DNA from 4 places in the Kitasatospora sp. NBC_01246 genome. Region 1 is predicted to be linked to each of the others. Evidence: riboswitches for the same ligand, from Rfam matches in the RefSeq annotation. Region 1 holds a riboswitch; each other region holds the start of a gene.
What was found. Region 1 has a riboswitch for cyclic di-AMP ahead of OG618_RS29405 (glycoside hydrolase family 16 protein). Riboswitches for the same ligand answer to the same signal wherever they lie in the genome.

Region 1 (5,821 bases):
CGCGCCTCGGTGGTGGCTTCCGTGGTGGACGGGGGAACCGGGGCGGCCGTTCCGGTTGTCCTGACAGTTGTCCTGACGACGGGGGCGGGGGAGTTCGAGGCGTGGGAGCAAGTAGGACATGGGTCTGACGAGCCACAAGGTGCTGGCGCTGACCGTATTGATCGCCGTCGTGATGATGGCCGGCACGGTCTGGCTGTGGCCGAGACTGTCGAAGACGACCTGGCAGGCGGTGCTCGGCCGGATCGGCGCACTGCTCGCCACCCAGCTCACCGTGCTCGCCGCACTGGGCCTGGTGGCCAACAACTACTTCGCCTTCTACAGCAGCTGGGACGACCTGCTCGGCACCGGCGGCAACGGCCCGGTCGTCATCCAGAACAAGGCGGACGCGTCCGGCCGCCTGCAGGTGGAGACCATCGGGCACGCGTCCGTCAAGGGCGGCGGGGCGCTGGGTCGCGACCCGAAGCAGTCCGGTGAGATCCGCGAGGTCCGGATCGACGGTGCCGCCACACGGCTCTCCACCGAGGGGTACGTCTACCTGCCGCCGCAGTACTTCCAGCCGGAGTACGCGCAGAAGCAGTTCCCGGCGGTGATCGTGAGCACCGGCTTCCCCGGCATCGCGAAGAACCTGGTGACCCGGCTGAACTACCCGGGCGCGGCGCTCAAGCTGCTCCAGGAGGGTCGGATGCAGCCGACCGTGATGGTGCTGATGCGCCCCTCGCCCGCACTCCCGCAGGACACCGAGTGCGAGGACATCCCGGGCGGCGCGCAGTCGGAGACGTACTTCACCAAGGACGTCCCGGCCGCGATCCAGGCGACCTACCGGGTCTCCTCGGACCCGCGGGCCTGGGGATTCATGGGCAACTCGACCGGCGGCTACTGCGCCCTCAAGCTCGCCATGCGGCACCCGGAGGTCTTCCCGACCGCCGTCTCGCTCTCCGGCTACTACCAGGCCGCCGACGACCCGACGACCGGGGACCTCTTCAAGGGCAGCCAGCAGCGTCGCAACGAGGCCGACCTGATGTGGCGGCTGAAGAACCTGCCGCAGCCCGAGGTGTCCGTCCTGCTGGCCGGGACCAGGGAGGGCGACGGCGACTACCGCCGGGACACCGAGGCCTTCGTGGCCGCCGCGCACGCGCCCATGAAGGTCTCCTACAGCATGATGAGGACCGGCGGCCACAACTTCGAGACCTGGAGCAGGTTGCTGCCGTCCTCGCTGGAGTGGCTCTCCCAGCGCCTCAGTGTGCCGGACCGCGCGGTCTGACCCCTGACCCGGACGGGCGCGGGGCGCCACGGCACGGCCGGTACAGCAGCGCTCAGGCCACGGCTCAGGCCACCGGCTCCAGCGTCCCGGTGTGCAGCTCGCCGACCCGGCCGCCCTCGCCCTCGTACGTCCAGAACGCGCGCACCGTCAGCCTGCCGAGGTCCATCACGTGGCTGACGGTGATGCCGCTCTGCTCGGTCCAGCTGACGAAGTACAGCTCCGGCCCGATCTCGGCGATGTGCAGCGCGACGTCCTCCCACTGGCCCGCCGACTCGCCGAGGCCCTCCCAGCGCAGCCGCTTGCCGTCGGGCGAGTAGGCGTTGCGGAAGGCCGCGCCGTTGTCGACCTGGAAGAGGTAGGTGCGGCCGGCGAAGGCGGGCAGGGGCGCGGTCATGGCGGAGCGGGTCCTCGTCTCTCGTCTGTGCGGTACGGCTGGACTCCCAACCTATCCGACCGGCCGACCTTCGCGGCGGACATGCGGGCACCAGGCCACGGAGCGGACACCGGGCCGGTACGCCGCACCCGCCCCGGTCCGCACCCGCCCCGGTCCGCACCCGCCCCGGTCCGCACCCGCCCCGGTCCGCGCCCACCCCGGCCGGACCTCCGCCACCCGCTCGCCGACCCGCCGCCGACCCCGTCGGCCGCCCCGCGCCCGCCCCACGCCCCGCCCCGTCTCCAACTGATCAACTTCCCCGGTGACTTGATCCACTCCGGACGGCTCGCACTGTGAGCTGCGCGACAACACCCCCTGTCGGCTTGTCGACATTCGAGCGGCCTGCCTAGCCTGCACGAGTCCGTCTTCGCGGACCCCGCCGTCGGGACGCCGAGTCCTGTCCACCCGCCGGTCGGCAGTCGAGCACCGCAGCGGACGGGAGCGGGGGACCCAGGTCAGTGCCCGGCGCACGCGCTCGCGCGTGCGGACCGAGGCTAGGGGTGAAGCCGCTCCCACAGGCGGCCGGGCAACCTCAGCCCGAACCCGACAGCTCACCTCGCAGGCGTCTACAGAGGACACCGCCATGCAGAAGCCTGCCCGGCGCGCGACCCCGCGCCACGCCCGCCCCTCCCACCGAGGCCGCAAGGCCGCCTTCGCCGCCACCGGAGCGCTCGCCATCAGCGGCGCCGGCCTGCTCGGCGTCCCGGCGCTCACCGGCGCCCAGGCGGCCACCGCGCCGACCGTCACCCAGGACAGGCTCGCCCCGGCCACCATGGTCGCGGGCAAGGCCACCACGGCCGCGCTGACCGTCCACTCCTCGTCCTGCTTCACGGCCAAGACCGTCGGCGTCGGCGTCCGCGACGCGGCCGGGCGCAACCTCGACTTCCCCGGCAACGTCTCCAACGCGCAGATCTGCCCCGGCGGCCTGTCGATCACCACCGGTGCCCGCACCCTGCCCGCCGGGACGTACACCCAGTTCGGCTTCTGGCAGGACCTCGGCGGTACCTGGCACAACCTGCCCTCGCGCCAGCTCGCGGTCTCCGACGCGACCGTCGCCCCCGCCCCGAGCCCGACCGCCACCCCCAAGCCCACCCCGACGCCGTCGCCCACCGCGACCGCCACGCCGTCGCCCACCGCCCCGGCCCCCACCGCGCCGGCGACCGGCGCCCCGGTCGCCGGGAAGTCGCTGACCTGGTCGGACGAGTTCAACGGCCCGATCGCCTACGGCTCGCGCTGGACGGGTGACAAGAGCAGCGCCTACCACTACGGCAACCACAACCCGGACGACAACAAGCTGGACTGGCTGAACAAGAACAACGTCTCGGTGGCCGGCGGCGTCGCCACGTTCACCGCCAAGCCGGGCGCCAACACGCTGGAGAACGGCAAGAAGTCCTGGGACACCGGGCTGCTCACCACCGAGTACTCCAGCGAGGGCTTCCAGGTGAAGACCGGCGACTACGCCGAGACCCGGGTCAAGCTCCCGGCCGGCACGGGGGCCTGGCCGGCCCTGTGGACCTGGAAGAACGGCAACGGGGAGATCGACTCCTTCGAGTACCACCCCGACAACCCGAACCTGCTGGAGCTGACCAACCACGTCAACCCGGGCCACCTGTACTACACCGACGCCAAGGCGATCGCGAAGGACGGCTGGGTCACCATCGGCACCCACTACGGCGCCACCTCGGTCGACTGGTACGTCAACGGTACGAAGGTGTTCTCGGACGGCAAGGGCGTCGGCGCCAACTGGTCCGCGTACCTGATCCTCAACCTGTCCCTGAGTGCAGGGCAGTACCACGCCGCGCCGCAGGGCACGGCCCCGATCACCTTCGCCGCGGACTACGTCCGGGTCTACCGCTAGGCCGATCGGCGCCCGGTCCGGACCGGAACGCACCCGGACCGGAACGCACCCGGACCGGAACGCACCCGGACCGGAACGCACCCGGCGCGGTACGGCTCAGGACAGCCGTACCGCGCTGAGTCGTCGGGGCCCGGCTCGGTACGGCCCTGGCCGGTCCGGTCAGAAGCTGTCGGGGGGCTCGACGATGTTCATCGTGAACGGCAGCTTGTTGTTCTCCGAGTTCGGGTCGTCCGCACTGCTGATGGCGACGTAGCCGCCGTGCAGCTCGCCGTAGGGGACGTCGGCGCCGACCTTCAGCGGGATCAGTGCCGTGGCGCTCTCGAGGCTCGGCAGGCCCGGGGGGAACTGGCAGCGCACCCGGTGGCCGTTCTGGAACGCGGTGCAGTTCTCCGGGTAGAACGGCTCCCTTGGCGTGACACCCTCCGGCAGGGTGACGACCACGGTGAACGGCGAGGCCGTCCTGTCCGGCCCGCGGTTGGCGATGAAGGCGTGCAACGTGACCATGCCCTCCGGCGCGACGGCGTCCGGGTCGAGCCGGATCACCTCCAGGTCGGAGTTCGACGGGGCCGGCACCGCGAGTGGCGCGACCTCCGCCGCCGGGGCATCCCCGACCGCGGGATCGGCGCCCGGGCAGGCGGCCCCCGCCGACCCGGCGGCCAGCGCGGTCACCGCGCACCCCACCGTCAGCGCCCTGCCGAGGAATCTCAGTGCGGACCTTCTGCGCGACATCGTCGCTCACCCTGCCCTCTGCGTTCCGGCGGTCCGCACCGTTGCGGGCCGCGTCGGCACCAGCGTGACCGACCGGCTCGCCGTCCTCGTCGCACCCCGCCCTCGGGCCGCCCGAACGGAGGAACGGCACGCCGGAGGCCACCCGGCCTTCCCTGCGCGGCAGGAGCGGTGATCGTCCGTCAGGGGGCGAGGACCTGCCCCAGCCGGGCCGCGATCTGGTGCATCACGGGGACGAGCGAGGCCGCGCCGGCCTGCTCCTCCAGCGCCCGGATCCGGGCCTCCGGGCCGGAGACGGAGAGCGCCGTCGGCGTCGGCGCGCCGGGTACCGCGAGCGCGATGCAGCGGACCCCGATCTCCTGCTCCTGGTCGTCCACCACGTAGCCGCGCTCACGCGCCTGCGCCAACTGGACCAGCAGCTCCTGCGGGTCGGTCACGGTGTAGGAGGTGTGCGCCGGCAGCGGGTTCGGGCCGAGCACGGCCCGCGCCTCCTCCTCGGGCAGCTGGGCCAGCAGCGCCTTGCCGACGCCCGTGCAGTGCGGCTGCACCCGGCGGCCGACCTCGGTGAACATCCGCATCGAGCGCCGCGACTGCACCTGGCCGACGTACACCACCTCGCCGCCCTCCAGCACGGCCAGGTTCGCCGTCTCGCCGGTGGCCTCCATCAGTTCGGCCAGGTAGGGGCGGGCCCAGCTGCCGAGCAGTCGCCCGGCCGTCTCGCCGAGCCGGATCAGCCGGGGGCCCAGGGTGTAGCGGCGCGCGGTGTCCTGGCGGACATAGCCCTGCTGCACGAGGGTACGAACCAGGCGGTGGATGGTGGGCATCGGCAGCCCGGAGGAGGTGGAGAGCTCACTGAGCGTCGCCACGCCCCCGGAGTCGGCCAGCGCCTCCAGGAGCAGGAAGGCGCGCTCGACGGACTGCACGCCGCCGCTCGCGCGGTCCGGACCCGTCGTCGATGCTGTGTCGGGGGTCGCAACCACCGGCGTTCCCTTCGCTGTCGGGGGAGGAGTAGAGTCCCAGCGATCACCTCAACAAACCGTTGAAATTCTGTATCGCGGAAACTAGTCTCCACCTTACAGAATCGAACCCTCCGACAGGTGGGGTTTCCCCTCGGTTCAGATCAAGGACGTTCCCACCGGAACTGCCTTCGCCATGCTCAACCGTCTTAGGAGTGTCCTGCTCATGGCTACAGATCAGGGACCCGCCGGCGCCTCCCCCGCCGCTCCGGTCGTCACTGTCGCCGGTCCGCGAGTCCACCGGGCCGAGGAGGTGCTCACTCCGGAGGCGGTCGCCTTCGTCGTCGGCCTCCACCGCGCGTTCGAGGACCGCCGGCAGGAGCTCCTGGTGCGCCGCAGGACCCGCCGTGCCGAGATCGCCGAAACCGGCACCCTGGACTTCCTCCCCGAGACGGCCGCCGTGCGGGCGGGCGACTGGACGGTGGCCGAGGCCCCCCGCGCCCTCCAGGACCGCCGGGTCGAGATCACCGGCCCCACCGACCGCAAGATGGTCATCAACGCCCTCAACTCCGGCGCCCGGGTCTGGC
Region 2 (5,821 bases), 220 kb from region 1:
CGGCGGGAGGTGGTGAGGTGGACGTGGGCGCGGCCCTCGGCGGTGCCCTCGATCCGCACGCTTCGGGTCAGGTTGAGCACCTCGGCCCCGAGCGTGACGCCCCCTCCGGCGGCCACCCGGGGGTGCGCGTACGTCAGCGGCGCCTCCAGGGTGACGGTGGATCCGCTGACGGACCGGACGACGGCGAGGTCGTAGCGGGTGGAGAAGCCGTCCTCGCCCGGCGGGCCGGTCGGGGTGACGGCCAGTTCGTCGCCGGGCAGCCAACCGGTGGGCGGCGCGGCCAGGCTGACGGTGGTGTCGCCCACCGCGAGTGCCCGGTCGGCGCGCCCCCAGGCGGTCTTGGCCGCGCCGTCCAGCCGCAGGTACCCGGCGCCGGTGACCCAGAGGCCGACGTCGGTGTCGACCACCTTCATGCCGTCCCCCCGGAAGCGCCGCTCGTCGACGGCGGGGAAGCGCACGGTGTGCACGGCGGCGCCCTCGGGGGCGAGCGCGAGGGTGCCGCGGATCTCGACGTTGCCCGCGGCGGCGAGGGTGAGGCTGCGGTCGGCGGCGAAGGTGAGCGCACCGCCCGGCTCGACCAGCAGCGAGCCGATCGCGGCGTCGGTGTCGAGCAGCACCCGGTCGGTGATCCGGACGGCGCTCTGCGGTCCGGGTACCCGGCCGCCCCAGCCGGCCGGGTCCGACCAGGGGCGGCCGCCCTGGTCGGGGGTGGGTGCGGGGGCGGCTCCGGCGGTGGGCTGCCCGGGCGCGGCCGTCCCCTCGGCGGGGGCGCCGTCGGGGGCGCCCCCGGGCGTCCCGGACGGCGACGCGGCGCCGTGCCGGTGCTCCGCGGCCGGGTCGGCCGCTCCCGGCCCCATGGCGGGGCCCTCCGCGGCGGCGACGGGCGCGGAGCGGCCGTCCAGGGAGCGCCGCAGTGCCTCCTCGCCGCCGACCGCCGCGAAGACCGTGCCGACGGCGAGCCAGCGCAGCATCGTCCGGCGGGGCAGGGGAGTTCGGGGCTCGGCGGGCGGGATGTCCGCTCTGCGGTGTTTTGCCCAGCGGTGCGTTCCACGCGGCCGCTCGGCCGGCGCACCGGCCTCCGGACCCTCGTCCATGGCCATCGCTGCGAAGCCCTCCCCCCAGACGGCCGCGTCGGTCCTGATGCCCTGAAGCATAGGCAGTTGCCGTGACTCCGACGGGCGTTGCGGTAAATCGGTCATTTCTGATCATGGTGGACAGCCATTTAGCACGCTCTTCATAAACTGTGACGACCGTCACACATGTTTGCGGTTTGAACTTAAGTCTGCTTAACGTGCTCCCCGTTCGTGGCCACACGGACCCAGCCCACCCGCAACGCCGAGTCCTGCCGTCGGGTGCGCTGGCAGCGCAGAACGCACCACGGCAGGAGCGGGGGAACCACAGGTAAGTCGCCCGGGACCGGTTCGTACCGGTTCGGGGCTAGGGGTGAAGCCGCGTCCACAGCGCGGCCGGGCAACTCCAGCCCGAATCCGACAGCTCACCTCGCAGGCGTGGGAGAGGACCGCGTCACCATGCTGCCCACCAACGGCACCCGCCTGTCCGGCCGCACCCGTCGAGCGATCGCCACCCTCGGCGTCGTCGGCATCGGCCTCACCATCCCCTGCCTCACCGCCGGCTCCGCCTCGGCCGCCTCGGTCGCCACCTGGGACAAGGTCGCCCAGTGCGAGAGCACCGGCAACTGGAGCATCAACACCGGCAACGGTTTCTACGGCGGCCTCCAGTTCACCAACTCCACCTGGGCGGCGTTCGGCGGCACCAGCTACGCCGCGCGTGCCGACCTCGCCACCAAGGACCAGCAGATCGCGGTCGCCGAGAAGGTGCTCGCCGTCCAGGGCCCCGGCGCCTGGCCCGTCTGCTCCGTCCAGGCCGGTCTGACCAAGGGCGGCACCCCGGCCGCCGTCGACACCGCGACCGCCGCCAAGCCGGCCGCCCCGAAGGCCACCCCGGCCCCGGCGCAGACCCCCGCCCCCGCCGCCAAGCCGGCCGCGCCCAAGGCCGCCCCGAAGGCCGCCGAGACCCCGGCCGCCGCCGACTCCGCCCAGCAGTCGCAGGGCCGGAACTGGCAGCAGTACCGTCAGGACGCGCAGGCCTCCTCCGACTACACCGTGGTCGCGGGCGACTGGCTCTCCTCGATCGCCGACAAGAACAACGTCCAGGGCGGCTGGGAGCGGCTCTACGAGCTCAACCGCGGCACCCTCGGCGACGGCCCGCACGTCATCTACCCGGGCCAGCACCTGAGCCTGGGCGACCGCGCGAAGACCCGGGCCTCGGACGAGTCCGACCAGGGCTTCGACTGGTTCAACCGCTCCTCGGGCGCCACCGGCAAGGCCGACGGCTCCACCGCGACCGCCACCAAGCCGGCCGCGCAGACCCAGGCTCCGGCCGCCAAGCCCGCCGCCCAGGCGTCGGCCGAGGCGCCGGCCCAGGCCGCCACCGGCAGCATGGCCGCCGCGGTCTCCTTCGCCCAGTCGAAGGTCGGCCAGGCCTACGTCTACGGCGGTACCGGCAACGGCGGTTGGGACTGCTCCGGCCTGACCCAGGCCGCGCTGCGCGCCGCGGGCGTCTCCGTCCCGCGGGTCGCCGCCGACCAGGCCGCCGCCAGCACCCACGTCTCGCTGGACGCCCTCAAGGCCGGCGACCTGCTGTTCTGGTCCAACAACGGCCAGGACTCGGGCGTCTACCACGTCGCGCTCTACATCGGCGACGGCAAGTACGTCGAGGCCGCCAACCCGAGCGTGGGCGTGCGGACCCAGACCATCGCCAACTGGGCCCCGGACTTCGCCGGCCGGGTCTGATCCCGCGCGCGGTCCGCGCCACCCGCCGCAGCCCCCGGGGAGAGTCTGGTCGCTCCTCCCCGGGGGCTCCGGCGCGCCCGCGCGCGGGACGGCGCGGGCCCGGGCCCGGGCATGGCCAAACCCGGGCCCGGCGGGCATGCTGCTGCTCTGCACCCGAGGAGGAGTCACATGGCCCAGGTCACCGTCACGCTCGACGCCAATCTCGCGATCGACGCGATGATGCTCTCCGGCACCAGGAACCCGCAGGACGCCGTGGAGCTGATCCTGCGCGACTACCTCGCCCGGGGGCGGCGCACCGAGAGCCGGACCGGCGAGGCCGCCGACGGGCAGCGGACCGGGCAGCAGCGCCCGACCGCGCAGGAGGGCTGAGGGCGGACAGGCCGGGGCCCCGGAGGACTGGATCGTCCTCCGGGGCCCCGGTCGTCGTCTCAGCGGGCGCAGGCGCCCGTGGAACCGCGCATCACCAGCTCCGGCTGGAACATGAACTCACCGCGCTGGGCGGCGTTCGCGCCGACCTCCTCCAGCAGGGCGTCGACGGCGGCGGTGGCCATCGCCTCGACCGGCTGGCGGATGGTGGTCAGCGGCGGCTCGGTGAAAGCTATCAGCGGCGAGTCGTCGAACCCGACCACCGAGACGTCCTGCGGCACGGACAGCCCCCGCTGGCGCACCGCGCGGATCGCCCCGAGCGCCATCATGTCGCTGCCGCAGACGATCGCCGTACAGCCCTTGTCGAGCAGTGCGCCGGCTGCCGCGTGCCCGCCCTCCACGCTGAACAGCGTGTGGTGGACGAGCTCCCGGGCCTGTTCCTCGGTCCGGCCGAGGACTTCCCGCAGGGCCGCCGTGAAGCCCTCGATCTTCCGCAGCACGGGGACGTACCGCTTCTGCCCGACCGCGAGGCCGATCCGCTCGTGGCCGAGCTCGGCCAGGTGCTGGACGGCCATCCACATCGCGGCCCGGTCGTCCGGCGAGATGAACGGCGCGTCGATCTTCTCGCTGAAGCCGTTGATCAGGACGAACGGCACCTGCCGGCCGGTCAGCCGGGCGTACCGGTCGTGGTCAGCGGTGGTGTCCGCGTGCAGGCCGGAGACGAACACGATGCCCGCCACGCCCCGGTCGACCAGCATCTCCACCAGTTCGTCCTCGGTGGAGCCGCCGGGCGTCTGGGTGCAGAGCACCGGGGTGTACCCGTGCCGGCTCAGCACCTGCTCGATCACCTGGGCCAGCGCGGGGAAGATCGGGTTGCTCAGTTCCGGGGTGATCAGCCCGATCAGTCCCGCACTGCGCTGGCGCAGCCTGGTCGGCCGCTCGTAGCCGAGCACGTCCAGCGCCGCCAGCACGGTCTGCCGGGTGGCGGCGGAAACGTTCGCCTTGCCGTTGAGTACGCGGGAGACGGTGGCTTCGCTGACCCCCGCCTGCGCCGCGATGTCTGATAGTCGCGCCGTAGTCACGGTCCCAGAGCCTATTGCAACCACGTCAGACCGCCCACCAGTCGGTGCTGTCCGGTCCGAGGACCGCTTCGCCGCCGGCGTCGGCGGCCTCCGGCGCGGCGTCCGCGGAGGACAGCAGCAGCCGGCCCGGCGCGGGTATCCGCACCGGCTCGGCGGTGGTGTTCACCGTGCAGACGAAGGAGCCGCGGCGGAAGACCAGGGTGCCCTCGGGGCTCGCCAGCCACTCGACCCCGGTGCCGGCGCCCAGCCCGGACTGCTCCCGGCGGATGGCCAGCGCGCTGCGGTAGAGCTCCAGGGTCGACGTCGGGTCACCGGTCTGCGCCTCGACGCTGAGCCCGGCCCACTCGGCCGGCTGCGGCAGCCAGCTGGGGCCGCCCGGGGTCGGGCCGAAGCCGTACGGGGCCTCGGTGCCGGACCACGGGATCGGCACCCGGCAGCCGTCGCGGTAGCCGTCCTGGCCGGCCTTGCGGAAGAAGGACGGGTCCTGGCGGACCTCGTCGGGCAGGTCGGTGACGTCCGGCAGGCCGAGCTCCTCGCCCTGGTAGACGTACGCCGAGCCGGGCAGCGCGAGCATCAGCAGGGTGGCGGCGCGGGCCCGGCGCAGGCCGAGCGCGCGGTCGCCGGGGGTGCGGATCTGGGTGCCCAGGCCCGGCGGGTTGGCGAACCGGGTGCTGTGCCGGGTGACGTCGTGGTTCGAGAGCACCCAGGTGGCGGGGGCGTCGACCGGGCGCATCGAGTCGAGCGACAGGTCGATCACCGAGCGCAGCTCGGCGGCGTCCCAGGAGGTGCCCAGGTACTGGAAGTTGAAGGCCTGGTGCAGCTCGTCGGGGCGCACGTAGTTGGCGGTGCGCTCGACGGTCGGGGTCCACGCCTCGGCGACGCCGATCCGCTGCCCCGGGTACTCGTCGAGGATCTTCCGCCAGCTGCGGTAGATCTCGTGCACGCCGTCCTGGTCGAAGAACGGCATGACGTCGTTGCCGAGCAGCCTCAGCTGGTCGCCGCCGCCGATGTCGGGCAGGCCGGGGGCCTTGACCAGGCCGTGGGCGACGTCGATCCGGAATCCGTCGACGCCCATGTCCAGCCAGAACCGCAGGATCGAGCGGAACTCGTCGGCGACGGCCCCGTTCTCCCAGTTGAAGTCGGGCTGCTCGGGCGCGAACAGGTGCAGGTACCAGTCACCGGGGGTGCCGTCGGGGTTCTCGGTGCGGGTCCAGGCCGGGCCGCCGAAGATGGACTCCCAGTCGTTGGGCGGCAGCTCGCCGTTCTCGCCCTTGCCGGGGCGGAAGTGGTAGCGCTCGCGCAGCGGGGAGGACGGGCCCTCGCGCAGGGCGCGCTGGAACCACTCGTGCCGGTCGGAGGAGTGGTTGGGGACGAGGTCCACGATGATCCGCAGGCCCAGCCCGTGCGCGTCGCGGATCAGCGCGTCGGCGTCCAGCAGGGTGCCGAACATCGGGTCCACCGCGCGGTAGTCGGCCACGTCGTAGCCGGCGTCGGCCTGCGGGGAGGCGTAGAACGGCGAGAGCCAGACGGCGTCCACGCCGAGGTCGCGCAGGTAGGGCA
Region 3 (5,821 bases), 4.2 Mb from region 1:
GTCGGCGTGGCGGCGGTCTGCCTGACCGTGCGCGGCACCAGCCAGCGCCCGGTGGCGCTGCTGGTCCTGGCCGCGACGCCGCTGACCGTGGTGGAGTTCCCGCTGCTCTTCAGCGAGCTGGTCGGCAGCGAGCCCTGGGCCGTCACCGCGCTGACCCTGCGCAACCTGCTGCTGCTGGCCGCCACCGGGCTCTCCTGCGTCCGGCTCTGGCGCTCGACCCGCGGGACCGCCCAGCTCCCGCCGACCGTCGTGCTGGACCGCGCGGAGCCGGAGCCGGTGTCGGCGACCGGCTACCCGGTGCGCCCGGGGATCGCGTACGAGCAGGACCTGCTGGACGGCATCGACCGGCCGCCGGCCCAGCGGCGGCGCTAGGCCGCCAGGCGGCGGACCTCGGCGACCCAGAGCGCGGTGAACTCGGCCAGTCCGAGGCCCAGCTCGTCCCGCAGGACGCGGTCCGACTGCTCCTCCCGGCCCGCGCCCGCGCCCGCCGCGCCGACCGCCCGGTAGTAGCCGACCAGCCGGTCCGGCCCGAAGCGGCGGGCGATCAGGTCGCAGGCCAGCCAGGCCTGCTCGTAGGCCTGGGCGATGCCGTCGGCCCCGGCGGTGAAGTCCTGGTCGGCGGGGAGCGCCGAGGGCACCCGGCCGGCGGCGACGTCCCGGGCCAGCTCGGGGGCGATCTGCCGGGGCGAGCGGCCGGAGTCCCGGTAGCCGGTCCAGTCGGCGACGCCCTCGGAGAGCCAGAGCGGCGTCCAGGCCCGGGTGTCGGCCCGGGTCGCCACATGCACGGCCTCGTGGGTGATCACCACCTGGCGGCCGAAGTCGCTGAGCCCCCGGTAGGCCCCGGGGTTGACCAGCACCCGGTCGGCCGGGGTGTGCCGGGGGGCGCCGGGCGCCGCGGTGGTGACCGCCACCATGCCGGTCCAGCCCGCCGGGTCGGCGTCCAGCAGCCGGCCGAACTGCTCCTCGGTGCCGGGCAGCTCCAGGAGCAGCCGGCCCGGCCAGGCGGTGCCCCAGAGCGCGGTGACGGCCGGGACGGCCCGGTCGGCCACGGCCGTGAGCTGCGCCGGGTCCGGGCCGTCGGCCAGGCCGAGCACCAGGCAGTGCGCGCCGACCGCCGCCCGGACGGTCCCGAAGTCCCAGAGCGGCGCCGGCCCGTCCGGGCCGTCCTCGCGTTCGACCCGCCAGCCCCCGCCGGTCCGCCACAGCTCCAGCCGGCGCTGGTGGACCACCGGGTAGGCGTCGTAGCCGGTCACCCGGACGGTCAGTTCGGCGGTGGCGGTGAGCTGGTCCGGCCGACCGGCCGGACCGAGCACGAGGTTGCGGTAGGCCGCCTCCACCGGGGGCGCGGACGGTCCGGCGGTCAGCGTCCGGGCCCGCTCGGCCAGCAGCGCGGCCACCTCGGCCCGCTGGTCCGCCACCGCGGCCACGGAGGCCGCCGGAGCCGCGCGGGGCAGCGACAGCTGGGCCAGTCCGCCCGCCGCGAGCAGCAGGGCCCCGCGCCGGGACAGTGCGCGGCAGCGTGTCACGGCGTCGGCGGGAGGGGTCGGGACGGGCCGGCTCAGAGCCGGATCACCTCCGCGACGGGCATCGCGTTGACGCTCTCGTAGCGGACCTTGGCGCCCGGGTAGGGGGCGTGCACGATCACCCCGCCGCCGGCGTACATGCCGACGTGGTGCCTGTCCCGGTAGAAGATCACCAGGTCTCCCGGTCGCGCGTCGGAGATGCTGACCCGCTGGCCGGCGTACGCCTGGGCCTGCGAGGTGCGCGGCAGGGTCACTCCGGCCTGCCGCCAGCTCCAGTACATCAGACCGGAACAGTCGAACGCGCGGGGCCCGGCGGATCCGTACACATAGGGCGAACCGATCATCCGCACGGCGGCGGCCAGCGCGGCCGCGCCGCGTTCGGAGGCGGGCGGGGCCGTGCCCAGGTCGAGGCGGTCGGTGCCACGGGTGGCCCGCTGCTCGGCCTCGCGGGCGTCCTGGGCCACCATCCGGGCCCGCTCGCCCGCCCCCAGGCTGTTGAGCAGCCGCTGCGCCTTGGCCAGCCGCTGCTGGATCTGCTGCTTGCTCTCGGCCAGGGCCCGGCGGGTCTCCTCCAGCTCGGAGAGCTTCATCGAGGCCTCCGACCGGCGCTGGTCGAGCCGGCGCTGACGGGCCACCACCTCGTGCAGCGTCTCGTTCTGCCGCTCGGCGGCCTGGTCCAGGCTGCGGGCCTTGGAGAGGTAGCCCTCCGGGTCGGTGGAGAGCATCAGCTGGACGGTCTGCGCCATCCCGCCGCCCCGGTACTCGGCGCCGGCCACGGTGGCGAGGTCGCCGCGGAGCTCGTTGAGCTCGCCCTGGGCGACGGCGACCTGCTGCTGGAGCGTGCCGGTCTCGTGCTGGAGGCGCTGCTGGACGTCCAGTGCGGCGTTGTACTTCTCCGAGGCCTGCTCGGCCTCGTCGTACAGCTGTTCCACCTGCGCCTTGACGTCCTTGCGGTTCGACGGCCCGTCCGGCGTGCCCGGGGCGGCCTGGGCGGCACCCCCCGTGGCCACCCCCAGCGCGGTGGTGGCCGCGGCGGTCAGCACCAGCGCACGGGCGAACGCGCCCGGCAGGGGGGAACGGCGGTGCACGGCCATACGACGGTAACTCCGATCCTGCGACCCGGCCCCGCCGCCGCACCGGTGCGGGCGGCCGTCGAGCGGGAGTCCGGTGGCAGACGTTAGCGAGTCCGGGCGAGCGAGTCCAAACCCCTCCCAACCCGAATATTTGACCCGCAATCGGACATCAGCACGGTCCGGCACGAAAGCCGCAGGCCCGGCCTCCCGCGAGGGGAGACCGGGCCTGTGGGAGCAGACGTCGGATCAGACGCGCACGATGGCCGAGATCGGCAGCATGCTGGCGGTCTCGTACCGGACGTTCGCGCCGGGCTTCGGCGCGTGGATGACCTGGCCGCCGCCGACGTAGAGCGCGACGTGGCTGCGGTCCGCACGGTAGATGATCAGGTCGCCGGGCTGGGCGTTGGCGATGTTGGTGCCCACGTTGGTGCCGGCGGTGGCCTGGGACTGCGAGGTGCGCGGCAGCGACACGTCCGCCTGGGCGTAGGCCCAGCTGGTCAGGCCGGAGCAGTCGAAGGAGCTCGGACCGGCCGCGCCGTAGACGTACGGGGCACCCAGCTTGCTCTCCGCGGCGGCGATCGCGGCGGCGGCGCGCGAGCCGTTGGCGGCGGGCGCGGACGGCGCGGCGGCCGCGGCGGCGGGCTTGGCGGCCGGCGACGACGGGGCGGGCAGCTGGTCGCGGGTGTTGTCGCGGGAGGCGCGGTCGGCGTCCGCCTTGGCCTTGGCCTCGGCCTTGGCGGCGTCCGCCTTGGCCTTCGCCTCGGCGGCGGCCTTCTCCTCGGCCGCGCGCATCGCCTGGCGCTCCTGCTCGGACAGCGAGTTGTACAGGTCCTGGGCCTTGGCCAGCTTGCCCTGGACCTCCTCCTTGGAGGCCTTCAGCTGCTGGGTGGTGGCTTCGAGCTCGCCGAGCTTGCCCTGGGCCTCGTTGCGGTCCTGGTCGAGCCTGCGCTGCTGCTCCTGGAGGTCCTTCAGCGCACCGGACTGCGTGCTGCCGGCCTGGTTGATGGCGCCGGCCTGGCTGAGGAAGCTGTCCGGGCTGGACGAGAGCATCAGCTGCACGGTCGGCGATATGCCGCCGTTGCGGTACTGCTCGCCGGCGATCTCGGCGAGACCGCCCTGGGCCTCGGTCACCGCGGCCTGCTGACGGGCCACCTTGTCCTGCAGCTCACCGACCTGCTTCTGCAGCTCCTGCTGCTTGGCCTGGGCGCCGTTGAGCTTCTCGGTGGCCTGCTCGGCCTGCTCGTTGAGCTGGTCGATCTGCTCCTTGACCTGATCCTTGGTCGGCGTCGGGTCGGCGTGGGCGCCGGACTGCGCGGAGAGCGCGACCGCCGCGGCGGCGACACCGGTCAGAATCGAGACCCGGGCGCGGCCGGCGGGCTTGGGACGACGATGGGACGCCACGAAGGCGGACTCCTTCTTCCTACGTCCGCCTACCGGGTGAGCTGACGGGTTCGGGCCGGAAGCGTGCCCTACGACGCCTCACCGACCGCACGACGGTCGACCTGGCGCCGATTCACCCCGGAGGAACATGGTTCCCCGGCTCCGTTCCACAGCGCCCCCGACTACTGGACTCCCCGACGGGCAGATGCTCTGCCCCGCTGCTTCACGAACTCGGCGGTAAACCTCCGCCGCCACCCCTGCTGGGTGATCGACTGTGCGGTGGTTCGAGGCATGACCCTAGTAACAGAACCGTGATCCGTTCAAATCCTTGTCAGAAAAATGCCGGAAGAATATCCAAGTTCATTTGTGAATATGACCGGGTGTGATCACGCGCCCACATGGAGCTGATCGTTTGTCATGATGCGGCCGCAGACACCGACGCCACCCCCGGTTCCGGGGGTGGCGCGGATCACAGGGCCGGATCCCGGCCCGTGGGCATGTCGGTCCGTCAGACCCGGCGGATCGCGTTGATCGGCATCGCGTCGGCCTTCATCACCTTCACCACGTCACCGGTGTGCGGCGCGTGGACCACCATCCCGTTGCCGATGTACATCCCGACGTGGCTGCGGTCCGGGCGGTAGATGATGAGGTCGCCCGGCTGGGCGTCGGCCAGCGAGGCCACCTTCGAGCCGTAGTTGGCCTGCGCCTGCGAGGTGCGCGGCAGCGAGACGCCGGCCTTCGCGTACGACCAGACCATCAGACCGGAGCAGTCGAAGGAGTTCGGGCCGACCGCGCTCCAGACGTACGGCGAACCCTGCTTGCTCATCGCGTTGGCGACGGCCTGCCCGGCGAAGCCGCTGCCCTGCGGGAGGCTGCTCAGGTCGGTGCGCTCGCTGCCGCGCGAGGCCCGGTCGGCCTGCTGCTGGGCGGCCTTCAGCGCGGCCCGGTCGGCGGCGCTGAGCGAGTTCAGCAGGTCCTGGGCTTCCTTGAGCTTCTTGTTGACCTCGGCCTTGGACTGGTTCAGGTCCTTGGTCGTGCTGTCCAGCGAGGCGAGGACGGCGGCCGCCTCGGCCTTCTGCTGGTCCAGCCGGCGCTGCTGGTCCTGCAGGCCCTTGAGCGCCTCGGTCTGGCTGGAGCTGGCCTGCTGGACGCTGGCGGCCTTGTCCAGGTAGCCGGACGGGTCGGAGGCGAGCATCAGCTGGACGGACGGGTCGATGCCGCCGGTCCGGTACTGCTCGGCCGCCACCTCGGCCAGCCCGCCCTGAAGCTGGGTCATCTGGTCCTGGCCGCGAGCCACCTGGTCCTGGAGCTGGTCCGCCTGCTTGCGCAGCTGGTCCGCCCGCTCCTTGGCACCGTTGAACTTCTCGGTGGCCTGCTCGGCCTCCTCCTGCAGCTGGTCGACCTGCGCCTTCACGTCCTCCTTCTTGGGGGACGGGCTGGGCGCGGCGTGGGCGCTGACCTGGGCCGAGAGGGCGACCGCGGTCGCAGCGGCAGCGGTCAGCACGGTGACCCGTGCACGGCTCGACTGCTTGGGACGGCGGTGGGTGGCCAAGTGACCGGCTCCTTCTTCCAACGGACTCACCCGAACGAGTGAGAATCCGGAAAATAGGTTTGACGCCAGACCCTAGTGAAGATCCACGCTTTGCGCCACTCCCCCGATGGCGTGAACTCCCGCCCCCCGCCATGACTTCACGGGATCCACACATCCCCGCAAACCGGGCGCTGACCAGGCGTCATCTCCTGCCGGCCGGCCCCCGGCCGAGGTCAGGGCCGGGCCAGTCGGTTCAGCAGCAGCACCGAGGCTACAGGGCGCGCGCCCGCCTTCCGCACGCCCTCCGCGACCTC
Region 4 (5,821 bases), 400 kb from region 1:
ACGCTGGAGAACGTCAAGGCGATCGTGGAGGCCGGCGGCGCCACCATCGAGGACGTGGTGATGTTCCGCGTCTACCTGACCAAGCGGGCCGACTTCCCGCTGATGAACGAGGTCTACGCCGCGTTCATCGAGGAGAACATCGCGCCGGGCGGCGTGAAGCCCTGCCGCACCACGATCTTCGTCGAGCTGCCGCAGGAGCCGATGCTGGTCGAGATCGACGCACAGGCCGTGATCGGCTGACCCGCCTCGACACGACGCGCGGGGCCCGGACGAGCGTCCGGGCCCCGCGCGTTCCGCGCTCACCGCCCGGCGGCTACCGCCTCCTCGGCGGCCGCTCCACCGCGCGCCACGACCCTGCCACCGGCGCCGGCCCCCCGCCGCTCCAGCGCGCCGGAGAGCAGCGCGACCCCCAGGGCGGCGGCGGCCATCAGCCCGCCCACCCAGTTCGGCGCGTCGTAGCCGAGCCCGGACGAGATGACCAGCCCGCCGAGCCAGGCGGCGAGCGCGTTGCCCAGGTTGAAGGCCGCGATGTTGGCGGCCGAGGCCAGCGTGGGCGCGCCGGCGGCCTGGTCCATCACCCGCTTCTGCAGCGGTGCGACGGTCGCGAAGCCGAACACGCCGATCAGCGGAATGGCGACGATCGCACCGGCCCTGCTGTGCGAGGCGAGGGTGAAGGCGAAGAGCAGCACCGCCAGCACCGCCAGGATCACGTACAGGCTCCGCATCAGCGCGCGGTCGGCGAACCAGCCGCCGAGCAGGTTGCCGACGAACAGGCCGACGCCGAACAGGAAGAGCAGCCAGGTCACGCTGGAGGGTGCGAAGCCCGCCATCTCGGTCATCATCGGCGTGATGTAGGTGAACATCGCGAAGATGCCGCCCCAGCCGAGCACCGTCATGCTCAGCGCGAGCCAGATCTGCGGCTTGCGGAAGACGGCCAGCTCCGGGCCGAGCCGGGTGTCCTCGGCGCGCGGCTGGACGGGCACCAGGGCCGCGATGCCGGCGAAGCCGATCGCGCCGAGCGCCGCGACCACGAAGAAGGTGGAGCGCCAGCCGAAGTGCTGGCCGAGCAGGGTGCCCATCGGCACGCCGAGCACGTTGGCGGCGGTGAGCCCGGTGAACATCAGGGCGATGGCGCCGGCCCGCTTGTGCGGGGCGACGAGGTCGGCGGCGACCACCGAGCCGATGCCGAAGAAGGCGCCGTGCGCGAAGGCCGCGAGCACCCGGCCGACCAGCAGCGGACCGAAGGCGGGCGCGACGGCGGAGACCAGGTTGCCGGCGATGAACAGGCCCATCAGCATCAGCAGCATCCCCTTGCGGGGGATCCGGGTGCCGAGGACGGTGAGCAGCGGGCCGCCGATCACGACACCGAGTGCGTAGCCGGAGATGAGCAGGCCGGCGGTGGGGATGGACACCGAGAAGTCGCCGGCGACCTCGGGCAGCAGGCCCATGATCACGAACTCGGTGGTGCCGATGCCGAAGGCGCTGATCGCCAGCGCCAGGAGCGCGAGGGGCATGAGGGGACCGCTTTCCAGAGCGTACAGAAGCGTACAGAAGATTGCGTGTGCAACTACCAGCGTCGACAATACGACCGAACGCCAGATACTTGCAAGCGCTCGCTATCTCCATCTGCAATCCCTTGGACCCACGCACCCCTCCATCGCGACCCGCGCACCACCCGCGCACGCCTTGCCCTCCCTCGGCGAAGTGATTAGGTTAGCCTAACCTAACCAACGGAGGTCGTCATGAGCCCCAGCCCCGTCGACGTCGAGGCGCCCGAACCCACCGCCGCCGAACGGGTCTGCAGCCTGCTCAGCGCCACCTCCTCCGTGGTGATCCGGGCCTGCGGCGAGTACCACGACCTGGACACCCCGGTCTCGGTGCACGGCTCCCGGCTGCGCCTGGGCGCACCGCTCGACTCGCCGCTCACCCTCGCCGTGACCCGCGAGCAGGACGGCCTGGCCGTCGTCCTGGACCTCACCGACATCGCCCCGGTCGCCGTCCGCGACCGCGTCCGCGGCCGTCTCACCCTGGCCGGCCGGCTGCACCTCGCCCACCTCGCCGACGACGGCCTCAGCGTCCACCTGCGGCTGGACGTCGCACACGCCGTCCTCTCCACCCCGTACGGCACCACCGCCCTCACCGGCGCCGACCTCGCCCTGGCCGCGCCCGACCCGCTGGCGCGCTTCGAGGCGGCGATGCTCACCCACCTCGCCGACGACCACCCGGACGCCCTCGCCCTGCTCACCCGGCTGCTGGACCGCGAGTTGCTCGTCGGACACCCCGACGTCCGCCCGCTGGCCCTCGACCGGCACGGCCTCGTGCTCCGTCTGGACCACCCCTACGGCCACCGCGACGTCCGCCTGGTCTTCCCCGAGCCGGCCCGCGACGCGGACGAGTTCGGCCACCGCGTGCACCAGCTGCTGACCGCCGCCAACAGCGACCTGCCCGCCCACCGGTCCTGACCCCCGCCGGGGCGGCCCATTCCTTTCACCGCGACCGCCGACCGAGAATTGACGGCCCGTCCGACCGCCGACGGGCCGTCGGAATATCCCGGGAGGCCCCCCAGGAAGGCCTTCCGGAAAGGCCTTCTGCACGACGGAACCGACCACTCGGAAACGCCGGACGGAAACCCTGCTCGCGGGGGGGCACCTGCCTGTCAGAAGGGCACGAAAAAGGCCGGTCCGGCTCGCGAAGGAAATTCGCGAGCCGGACCGGCCAGGGCGTGTCCCGCGCCCATGATCCGCTGACGGTGCGGCGATCACCCGGTCGAGCGGTCACCCGACATGACCATCCCGGGCGGCCGTACGCCCCGCACCCAGCGGAAGTCCGACCTCAGGTCAGAGGGAGACGCCGTGCGCCCGCAGGTAGGCGATCGGGTCGATGTCCGAGCCGTACTCCGAGCCGGTGCGGATCTCGAAGTGCAGGTGCGGGCCGGTCACGTTGCCGGTGGCACCCGAGAGGCCGATCTGCTGGCCGGCGGTGACGGTCTGACCGATCTTCACACCGATCGAGGACAGGTGCGCGTACTCGGCGTAGTGGCCGTCGGCGAGCTTGATCTCGACCTCGTTGCCGTAGGCGCCGCCGTTGCCGGCCTTCACCACGGTGCCGGCGCCGACGGCGCGCAGCGGGGTGCCGGTGGAGGCGACGAAGTCGGCACCGGTGTGGTGACCGGAGGCCCACATCGAGCCGGCCACGCCGTAGGCGGTGCCGAGCTTCGGGTTGGCGAGGGGGGCGACGAAGCCCGAGGTGCTGGCCGCGGCGGCCGGCGCCGCGGGAGCGGCCGGAGCGGCCGGCTTCGCGGCGGGGGCGGCCGGCTTGGCGGCCGGGGCCTCGGCGGGCTTGGCGGCCTGGACCGGCTTCGGGGCGGCGTGCTGGGCGGCCGGCTTCTGCGCGTCCTGCGAGACCTGCGGCTTGGCGGCCGGGGCGGCGGGCTTGGCGGCCTCGGCGGCGGCCGGAGCGGCGGCGGCCTTGGCATCCAGCGCGAGCTGCTGACCCGGGAAGATGAGGTTCGGGTTGGCACCGACGACCGAGCGGTTGTGGTCGTAGAGGGCCTTCCAGCCACCCTCGACCTGCTTGGCGTCGGCGATCTTCGACAGGGTGTCCCCGCCGACGACCTTGTAGCTCTCCTCGGCCGGCGCGGCGGCCGGCTTGGCGGCCTCGGCGGCCGGCTTGGCGGCAGCGGCCGGCGCGGCGTCGACGCTGGTGGCGCCGGTCCAGGTGGAGGTCTGCGCGGGCTTGGCGGCCGGGGCGGTGTGGGCCTGGGCGCTGATGGTGGTCACCAGCGGGAGGGCGAAAGCGGCGCCGGTCACGGCGGTGGCGATGCCGATGCGGGCGGCGCGGGGCAGGGTGATACGACGAGCCTGTGCGGGCATGGCGAACTGTCCTCTCCGACGCCTGCGAGGTGAGCTGTCGGGTTCGGGCTGGAGTTGCCCGGCCGCATAGCGCGGCTTCACCCCAAGCCGGACCGTGAATTCCGGTCCGGCGACTTACCTTTGGGTCCCCCGCTCCTGCCGTACAGAGTTCGGTTCGTACCACCGGGCAGCGGCAGGACTAGGCGTTCCACCCGGTGGCCACCCGGTCCAATGCCGGGCGGTCGCTGAACTAAAACTCATCCGCCCGGGCGAAGCAATGTCGATCTCTTGAATCGACAACCACTCCCGGGAAGGCCGTGACACTCCGAATGATCGGCTGCACAGTATGTGCACAATCGATTCACCGCGTGCCACTGATCCACGACGCTCCGCCGATTTCGGTGTCCGTACGCATGCGATCACCTACGGAAAGCCATCCGCCGACACACCCCCGGTGACCCTTGTCACGTCGCGTCCCGGAGCGCAGGATCAGGCGGTGGCCACCTCCGAGGCCGGCACCCTGCGCCTGGGCACCGCGCAGGGCCGCTGGGTACTACTGGCGACGGTGCTCGGCTCCAGCATGGCGATGCTCGACGGCACCGTCGTCAACGTCGCACTGCCCCGGATCGGCACCGATCTCGGCGCTCCGCTCGCCGCCCTGCAATGGACGCTCAACGCCTATCTGCTCACCCTGGCCGGCCTGATCCTGCTCGGCGGCGCGCTCGGTGACCGCTACGGCCGGCGCCGCGTCTTCCTGATCGGCGTGCTCTGGTTCGCCGCCGCCTCGGCAGCCTGCGCCGCGGCCCCCACCATCGAGGTACTGGTCGCCGCCCGCGCGGTGCAGGGCGTCGGCGGGGCGCTGCTCACCCCCGGCTCGCTGGCGATGCTCCAGGCGGTGTTCCACCCTGACGACCGCTCGGCGGCGGTCGGCCTCTGGTCCGGCCTCGGCGGGGTGTCCGCCGCGATCGGCCCGTTCCTCGGCGGCTGGCTGGTGGACGGCCCCGGCTGGCGGTGGATCTTCCTGTTGAACGTCCCGCTCGCCGCCCTGGTGGTCGCGGTGGCCTCCCGGCACGTCCCGGAGAGCCGGGACGAGAGCGCGACCGGCCGGTTCGACGTCCTCGGCGCGGCGCTGGCCGCGCTCGCGCTGGGCTCGGTCACCTACGCGCTGACCGCGGCGGGCGACGGGCTCTCGGCCGTGGTGTGGGTGTCCGGCGCGGCCGGCCTGCTGCTGGGCACGGCCTTCGTGGTGGTCGAACGCCGCGTCCCGGAGCCGATGCTGCCGCTCGGCCTCTTCTCCTCCCGCCTGTTCACCGCGGTGAACCTGGTCACCCTCTGCGTCTACGCGGCGTTCAGCGGCGTCTTCTTCCTCCTGGTCGTCCAGCTGCAGATCGTCTCCGGCTTCTCCCCACTGGTCTCCGGGCTCGCCCTGCTGCCGATCACCGTGCTGATGCTCGCGCTGTCCGCCCGGGCCGGCCGGCTCGGCAAGCGGATCGGCCCGCGCCTCCCGCTCACCGTGGGCCCGCTGCTCTGCGCGACGGGGGTCCTGCTGATGCTGCGGATCGGCTCCGACGCCTCGTACTGGACGGACGTGCTGCCGGCCGCCACCGTGATGGGCTGCGGGATGGTCCTGCTGGTCGCGCCGCTGACCGCGACGGTGCTCGCGGCGGTGGAGGTCCGGCATGCCGGGATCGCCAGCGGCGTCAACAACGCCGCCGCCCGCGCGGCCGGGCTGCTCGCGGTGGCCGCCCTGCCGGCGCTGGCCGGGCTCAGCGGCGAGGCCTACCGGGTACCGGCCGCGGTGGACTCCGCCTTCCGGACCGCGATGCTGATCTGCGCCGGGCTGCTGGTCACCGGCGCGGTGACGGCGTTCACCACCGTCCGGGGCAATGTGCTGGCCCCCGAGGACCACCCGGTCGCCGAGCCGGACTGCACCTACGCCTGCGGCACCGCCCCTCCGCTGGATCCGGGCC

Region 2: another riboswitch for cyclic di-AMP. It lies ahead of OG618_RS30360 (transglycosylase family protein); the one in region 1 lies ahead of OG618_RS29405 (glycoside hydrolase family 16 protein).
Region 3: another riboswitch for cyclic di-AMP. It lies ahead of OG618_RS11775 (C40 family peptidase); the one in region 1 lies ahead of OG618_RS29405 (glycoside hydrolase family 16 protein).
Region 4: another riboswitch for cyclic di-AMP. It lies ahead of OG618_RS31090 (M23 family metallopeptidase); the one in region 1 lies ahead of OG618_RS29405 (glycoside hydrolase family 16 protein).

Annotation. Positions count from the first base shown of each region.
Region 1 is NZ_CP108484.1:6,929,166-6,934,986, forward strand. It holds gene OG618_RS29395 (alpha/beta hydrolase) at 119-1,261, shown strand; gene OG618_RS29400 (MoaF-related domain-containing protein) at 1,326-1,655, opposite strand; cyclic di-AMP (ydaO/yuaA leader) riboswitch at 2,109-2,273, shown strand; gene OG618_RS29405 (glycoside hydrolase family 16 protein) at 2,278-3,552, shown strand; gene OG618_RS29410 (hypothetical protein) at 3,712-4,281, opposite strand; gene OG618_RS29415 (IclR family transcriptional regulator) at 4,461-5,258, opposite strand; gene aceB (malate synthase A) at 5,461-5,821, shown strand, end outside.
Region 2 is NZ_CP108484.1:7,150,956-7,156,776, reverse strand. It holds gene OG618_RS30365 (hypothetical protein) at 1-971, opposite strand, end outside; cyclic di-AMP (ydaO/yuaA leader) riboswitch at 1,398-1,522, shown strand; gene OG618_RS30360 (transglycosylase family protein) at 1,509-2,813, shown strand; gene OG618_RS30355 (hypothetical protein) at 2,982-3,182, shown strand; gene OG618_RS30350 (LacI family DNA-binding transcriptional regulator) at 3,242-4,261, opposite strand; gene OG618_RS30345 (glycoside hydrolase family 13 protein) at 4,287-5,821, opposite strand, start outside.
Region 3 is NZ_CP108484.1:2,692,698-2,698,518, forward strand. It holds gene OG618_RS11760 (glycosyltransferase 87 family protein) at 1-372, shown strand, start outside; gene OG618_RS11765 (hypothetical protein) at 369-1,526, opposite strand; gene OG618_RS11770 (C40 family peptidase) at 1,559-2,617, opposite strand; gene OG618_RS11775 (C40 family peptidase) at 2,843-3,997, opposite strand; cyclic di-AMP (ydaO/yuaA leader) riboswitch at 4,008-4,161, opposite strand; gene OG618_RS11780 (C40 family peptidase) at 4,485-5,528, opposite strand; gene OG618_RS11785 (NYN domain-containing protein) at 5,741-5,821, opposite strand, start outside.
Region 4 is NZ_CP108484.1:7,325,588-7,331,408, reverse strand. It holds gene OG618_RS31105 (RidA family protein) at 1-240, shown strand, start outside; gene OG618_RS31100 (MFS transporter) at 300-1,514, opposite strand; gene OG618_RS31095 (DUF2470 domain-containing protein) at 1,743-2,462, shown strand; gene OG618_RS31090 (M23 family metallopeptidase) at 2,838-3,872, opposite strand; cyclic di-AMP (ydaO/yuaA leader) riboswitch at 3,877-4,037, opposite strand; gene OG618_RS31085 (MFS transporter) at 4,348-5,821, shown strand, end outside.